One region of the Gordonia sp. NPDC003585 genome, then DNA from elsewhere that is predicted to be linked to it. Evidence: riboswitches for the same ligand, from Rfam matches in the RefSeq annotation. Region 1 holds a riboswitch; the other holds the start of a gene.
The links. Region 1 has a riboswitch for S-adenosylmethionine ahead of ABZW74_RS05075 (bifunctional o-acetylhomoserine/o-acetylserine sulfhydrylase). Riboswitches for the same ligand answer to the same signal wherever they lie in the genome.

Region 1 (3,299 bases):
ATGCCGGTCAACGGCTGTGCACCGGTGGCGTGGTAGTCACCGCCCTGCCAGTTCGGGTCGGCCTTGATGGCGGCGATTTGTGTTGTCTGCGTGCCGATCTGGTCGGCGGTGGCTCGTGCACCGACGGCGAGCACCAGTGCGCTGCGCACTCTGTCGGGGTATTCGATTGCCCACTCGAGAGCCCGCGCACCTCCCATCGAACCGCCGAGAACCGCTCCGACGCTGCGGATTCCGAGTCGGTCCATGAGTGCGACCTCGGCCCTGACCTGGTCGAGCACGCTGATCTGGGGGAAGCGCGAACCCCACGGAACCCCGTCGGCGTCGAGCGATGCGGGACCGGTGGATCCACGGCAGCCGCCGAGAACGTTGGCCGAGATCACGCACCACTCGTCGGTGTCGATGGCGCAGCCGGGGCCGATCAGTCCGTCCCACCATCCGGGGGAGGCGTGATGTGCGTCGGCCGGGCCGGTGACATGCGAATCACCGGTCAGTGCATGCAAAGTGAGGATGACGTTGTCGCGCGACGGCGACAACGTCCCCCAGCGTTGGAACGCCAGGGTGACGTTGTCGATCTGCTCGCCGCTGTCCAGCGGTATCGACCCGACCGGGACACTGATCAGCTGCCCGTCTGGGGCGTTCTCCCAGTCGGGCTGATCGGCTTGTTCCGTCCGCCGGTCGATGCTCACCGACACCGCTGTCACACTCCTGTCTGTCGTTACTTCGCTGCCGCGAATCCGGTTTCGAGGTCGGCGAGGATGTCGTCGATACCCTCGATGCCGACCGCGAGCCGCACGAGGCCCGGGGTGACGCCGGCGGCCAGTTGTTCGTCGGGGACGAGTTGGCTGTGCGTCGTCGACGCCGGATGGATGACCAGCGAACGCACGTCGCCGATGTTGGCGACGTGGCTGTGCAATGTCAGCGCGTCGACGAACTTCTTGCCCGCGTCGACGCCGCCGGCGATCTCGAAGCCGATGATCGCGCCCTGGCCCTTGGGGAGCAGCTTCTGGCCGCGCTCGTACCAGGCCGAGCTGGTCAGGCCGGCGTAGGCGACCGACTCGACCTGCGCGTGGTCGTTGAGGAACTCCGCCACGCGCTGGGCGTTGGCCACGTGCCGCTCGATGCGCAGGCTCAGCGTCTCGAGTCCCTGCGCGAGCAGGAAGGCGTTGAACGGCGAGATGGCCGCACCGGTGTCACGCAACCACTGCACGCGTGCCTTGAGTGCGTAGGCGGGCGCGCCCAGGTCGGCGAACACGGCGCCGTGGTAGCTGGGGTCGGGGGTGGTGAAGCCGGGGAACAGGTCCTGACCGTCGCGCTGCACGCGCCAGTCGAAGGTGCCGCCGTCGACGATCACGCCACCGATCGCGGTGCCGTGGCCGCCGATGTACTTGGTGGCCGAGTGCACCACGATGTCGGCGCCGTGGGCGAGCGGGTTCAGCAGGTACGGCGTGGCAACGGTGTTGTCGACGATGAGGGGCAGTCCGTTGCGGTGGGCGACCTCGGAAATACCTTCGACGTCGAGGATTTCGTTGTTCGGGTTGGAGATGGTCTCACCGAACAGTGCGCGGGTGTTGTCGCGGATGGCGGCCTGCCACGAGTCGAGATCCTCGGGATCGTCGACGAAGCTCACCTCGATGCCCAGCTTGGGCAGGGTGTAGTGGAAGAGGTTGTAGGTGCCGCCGTACAGACGCGGGCTCGACACCACGTGTCCGCCGGTCTCCACGATGTTGAGGATCGCGTAGGTCTCGGCGGCCTGACCCGACGCCAGCAGCAGAGCTGCGACGCCACCCTCGAGAGCGGCAATCCGCTGCTCGACGGCATCCTGCGTCGGATTCATGATGCGCGTGTAGATGTTGCCGGGTTCGGCGAGGCCGAAGAGGTTGGCGGCGTGGGTGGTGTCGTTGAACGTGTAAGACGTGGTCTGGTAGATCGGCAGTGCGCGTGCGTTGGTCGCCGGGTCGGGACCCTGGCCGGCGTGGATCTGCTTGGTCTCGAAGCTCCAGTTGTCCGCTGGATTCTGGCCGTCGTTGGCTACGTCAGACATGGGGGAATGATCTCTTTCTACGGTCGGCAGGGAATTGACCCTGTTGGGGTCCGACCTTCGGACCCGCGCTTGCCGGGGAGTCGCTTTCGCGGTCCCACAACCCGGTCATCACCCGGAGCACCCCACCGCGGTTGGAGGGTTGCCGATCAGCGAGCCGGGGCTTGGCGCTGATGCTCATGACCTGGCGTCAAGGATATAACACGCGGATCTGTCCGAGAGAACCCTCCTACTCGGGGTGGGTCGAACCTCGGAGGGCTGTAGTCCGACCGGGTGAACTGCATGAATCCGTATCCCAAAAGCCCAGTTCGAGATCGTTAGCTTTGCTACTTATACTTCGCGTTTCGCGATCGTGGATCTAACATCATCTCAGCCCCGGGTCTCGACAGAAACCCCCCCGCTCTGCGTCCCGGGTTGGACGAAAGACTGGAACAAATGTCTGATCGGCCCGTCGCCGCAGCCGGATCCCCTTCATCCAACTTCTCTGTGTCGCACCGATCGGCCGTCGTGCTGGTCGCGCTCGTATCCGCGCTTGCGGTGGTGATTGCGTACTGCTTGCCGGGAGTGGTCGGGCAGGCGCGGGCTACTGAATGCACTTCGAATGGTGCGGTTGTCATCGTCGGCGGAACCAATGACCCTGATGCCAAGGCGCTGGTCGGGGTTGAGCAGAGGTACACCAGTGGTTGGGCTGGCTACACACCCCATGCGTCGAAGCCATACGACGTCATTTACGCCGATTATCCGACGACGCTGTGGCCGCTCGGTGCGGCCGGATACGACGACAGCGTTTCGCAAGGGCGATCGTCGACCAAGTCAGCAATCGCGAGTTACAGCCAGGCTTGTCCGGGGAAGCCGATTGTCGTGGCTGGGTACTCACAGGGAGCGCGAGTCGCTGGAGATGTCCTGGCGGAGATCGGCAACTCGCCATCTGCCGATCAGGACGGGGACATCGTCGAAGGTGGTGAGTACTGGCTCGTAGACGTGAATGGAACTCCCGATGATCTGACCGACGATGTCGTGATCGACAAGTACGTGCGTGACGAGAACGGAGCCATCGTCTATAAGGACGGTGAGCCGGTCTCGTCCATCACAGGTGAGTTGTACTCAGACCCTCGCCAGGCCGGTAACAAGGAAGGTCGGGGTATCGAGCTATCGCTGGTCGGCGTGATTCCTGGTCTCACGATGCAAGGCTCACGCGGCACCGACGACGAAGACCCCGGCTTCGGCGAACTAAACGACAACGTCACCTCGGTGTGCGTCG
Region 2 (3,299 bases), on a different contig from region 1:
GTCGTCGACGATATGTCAACGGGTCGTCTGCCTCGGGCGGATTTCCGGTGCAGGTTTCGGGGGCGGATTTCAGAGGGCCAAGCCTGTGGCGCGATCAGCCGTAGTCACCGACACCGAGCGCGTTCAGAACGGTGCGCAGTTTGACGGCCGTCTCGTCCAGTTCGGCCTGCGGGTCGGAGTCGGCGACGATGCCGCCACCCGCCCAGGTGCGAAGGTGCCGGTGGTCGGCGGCCAGTTCGAGGCACCGGATGGTGACCATCCACTCGCCGTCGCCGTGCGCGTCGCACCAGCCGAGCGCGCCGGCGTAGAAGCCTCGATCACCTTCGATCTCCCGAATCATCTCTGCCGCAACATCACTCGGTGTGCCGCACACCGCTGGTGTCGGGCCGAGGAGTAGCGCGAGGTCGAGGGCGGTGGTCGCCGGGTCACGCAGTGTCGCACGGATCGGCGTGGCCAGATGCCACAATTCCCCGGTAGAACTGATCTCGGGTTCCGGCGGTGCGTCGACGTGGTCGCAGAGCTGGGCCAGTCGTTCGCGGATGTGGTCGACGACGAAGGCGTGCTCGGCGCGGTCCTTGGCAGACGCGGCGAGTCGCTCGGCGGCGGCGGCGTCTGCGGTCGGGTCGTCCGACCGCGGCGCCGACCCGGCATACGGATGACACGTGACCTCGCGACCGTGCTTGCGCAACAACATCTCTGGGCTTGCGCCGAGCAACCATGCGCCGGTGCCGAGGTCGACGGCGAATGCGTTGTGCCCGGCATTGCCGCCCGCGAACACCTCGACCAGCTCGCCAGGGTCTACCGGCGGATCGACCTCGAGGTCGACTCGTCGGGCCAACACCACCTTGTCGACCTCGCCGGCGACGATGCTCTTGATCGCGTTCGCGACCCGGTCGCGGTGTTCGGCGGCGTCCGGGTGAAAACTCTGGGCGACCACGGTCCGTGGCGTCGCGGGTCGACCGCCCAGCGGTGCGTCGTCGAAGTCGAGCCGGTTCGGTGCGACGAGGGCTACTGCGTCGTGTGGGTCGAAACCGATGGCCCCGGTCAGCGACCTGATCTGGCCCGATCGCAATGCGGCCGACGCGGCGTCGACCTCGGTGAATCGCCGCGCTACGCCGTGGGCGCGCACGGTGCCACGGGGTCGGGAGAGGACGAACACGGTCGGGTCGGTCGGCTGCACTCCCTCACGCTACCGAGTGAGTGCACCCCTATTTCCGCTCACGCTGAGTGAAAATTGACACCCCTGGGCCTCGTCGGTCACTCTTGGTGCAGGTCATGAGTGCCAGTGACAAGCCCCGGCTCGCTGGTCGGCAACCCTCCTCCGTTGGTGGGGTGCTCCGGGTGACGACCTGGCCGTTTTCGACGTGAACGCGGCAAGCACGGATTCCTAGGAGTATTTGCCATGACTGCTGTCCTTCCTGTCGCTCGCGAGACACGCTTCGACGTCGCTGCCGCGGCACCCGTCGTCGGCGCCGACACGTGCGTGCCCCTGATCACCGGCGAGAGCATTCGCTACGCGAACCTCGACTACGCCGCGAGTGCACCCGCGCTGACCTCGGTCGCCGACGCCGTGACGCGCTCGCTGTCTGAGTACGCCAGCGTCCACCGCGGTGCCGGCTACCTGTCGCAGCTCAGCACCACCCGCTACGAGGAGTCGCGCGAGACCGTGCGCCGATTCCTGCGGGGCCGCACCGACGACACCGTCGTGTTCACCCGCAACACCACCGACGCCATCAACCTGGCCGCGCATATCACCCCGGGCGACGTGGTGGTCCTCGACATCGAGCACCACGCGAACCTGCTGCCGTGGACCACGCCGCTCGATCCGGCCACTCGTGTGCGGGGTCGGGTGGTCGAGGCGTGCGACACCATCGCCGACACGCTGATAGCGCTCGAGGCCGAATTGGCGTCGAAACCCGCTGCACTGCTTGCCGTCACGGCCGCGTCGAATGTGACCGGAGAGGTGCTGCCGATTGGACGCCTCGCGTCGATCGCCCATCGTCACGGCGCGCGGATCCTGGTCGACGCCGCGCAACTGGTTGCGCACCAGCCGATCTCGATCGTCAGCCACGGCATCGACTATCTAGTCTTCTCCGGACACAAGACCTACGCGCCGTTCGGTGCGGGTGTGCTCATCGGGCGCCCGGACTGGTTCGACGCGGCAACGCCGTATCTCGCCGGCGGTGGTGCCACCCGCGACGTCTCCGCGGGTGGCGTCACCGCAACGTGGCACACCGGCCCGGCCCGCCACGAGGCGGGATCACCGAATGTGCTGGGCGCCATCGCGATCGCGGCAGCGTGTGACGCTTTGACCGAACTCGGCCCCGAAACGATAGGCCTGCACGACGAGACGCTCCGGGCCCGACTCGATGACGGCCTGGCCGCCATCGACGGCGTCACGCCGTTGCGCATCTTCGACGATTCGCGCAATCGGGTCGGCATCGCGGGTTTCGTCGTCGACGGGGTGCCGCCGCGCGTCGTCGCCGAATACCTGAGCGACCACCACGGCATCGGTGTGCGCGACGGAAAGTTCTGTGCCCATCCGCTTCTGAAGCGCTTGGGTCATCCCGAGGGTGCTGTTCGCGCGAGCTTCGGCTTGGGGACCACCACCGAAGACATCGATCGACTGCTCGACGCACTCACCGAATTCACAGGGGGACAACGGAAATGACCATCACCACGCCCGCCCGGTCCACTGTCAGCATCGGTCGTCCGGCGTTGCGAGTCGCCGTCGCGGGCGACGACGTGGCCCAGTCGCTGCCGATCGTCGTGCGGCGAGAGTTGTTACGGGAGGCCCAGCGTGCGCGTTCGCTGCTGCGATCCGGGACCCACGATCCCGCGAACTTCGCTGTGGCACTGGAGGTCGAGGTGGCCATAGCCCCGACGCCTGCGTCCGCGCGGGCCGCGGTCGCACACGCCGACGCCACGCGTGACGAGTCGGCGTCGGAGACCATCCGGTACGTCGGCACCGCCCACGGCCTGACCACACTGATCCGCGACATCTACGCCGCCGAGGTCGCCGACGCCGTGATCCTGGTGCCGATCGACGGGTCGGCGACCGCACGCCGGGTACGCGAACAGGTGTTGCCGTACTTCGCCGAGGAGCGTCGTCGGGTCGCGTGAGGGGTTCCGCTGTAGGCAATCTGTACCTGGGAGCGCCACCACGTGCACTGTGCAGCTGACGCGCCTCCCGCGTACAGATTTCCGACGGGGAGACGGAGCTCTCGGTGCTCAGGCCTCGCCACGTTCCCATTGTTCGATGAGCCGTGCCTGCGATTCGTCGGTGAGTGTGCCGTAGA

Region 2: linked by a shared signal. The riboswitch ahead of ABZW74_RS19620 (aminotransferase class V-fold PLP-dependent enzyme) and the one ahead of ABZW74_RS05075 (bifunctional o-acetylhomoserine/o-acetylserine sulfhydrylase) in region 1 are both predicted to bind S-adenosylmethionine.

The regions. Positions count from the first base shown of each region.
Region 1 is NZ_JBEXMX010000012.1:66,736-70,034, reverse strand. It holds gene ABZW74_RS05080 (homoserine O-acetyltransferase) at 1-692, opposite strand, end outside; gene ABZW74_RS05075 (bifunctional o-acetylhomoserine/o-acetylserine sulfhydrylase) at 716-2,041, opposite strand; SAM riboswitch class IV at 2,102-2,223, opposite strand; gene ABZW74_RS05070 (PE-PPE domain-containing protein) at 2,474-3,299, shown strand, end outside.
Region 2 is NZ_JBEXMX010000082.1:8,804-12,102, forward strand. It holds gene ABZW74_RS19615 (isochorismate synthase) at 95-1,159, opposite strand; SAM riboswitch class IV at 1,272-1,386, shown strand; gene ABZW74_RS19620 (aminotransferase class V-fold PLP-dependent enzyme) at 1,403-2,671, shown strand; gene ABZW74_RS19625 (hypothetical protein) at 2,668-3,123, shown strand; gene alc (allantoicase) at 3,232-3,299, opposite strand, start outside.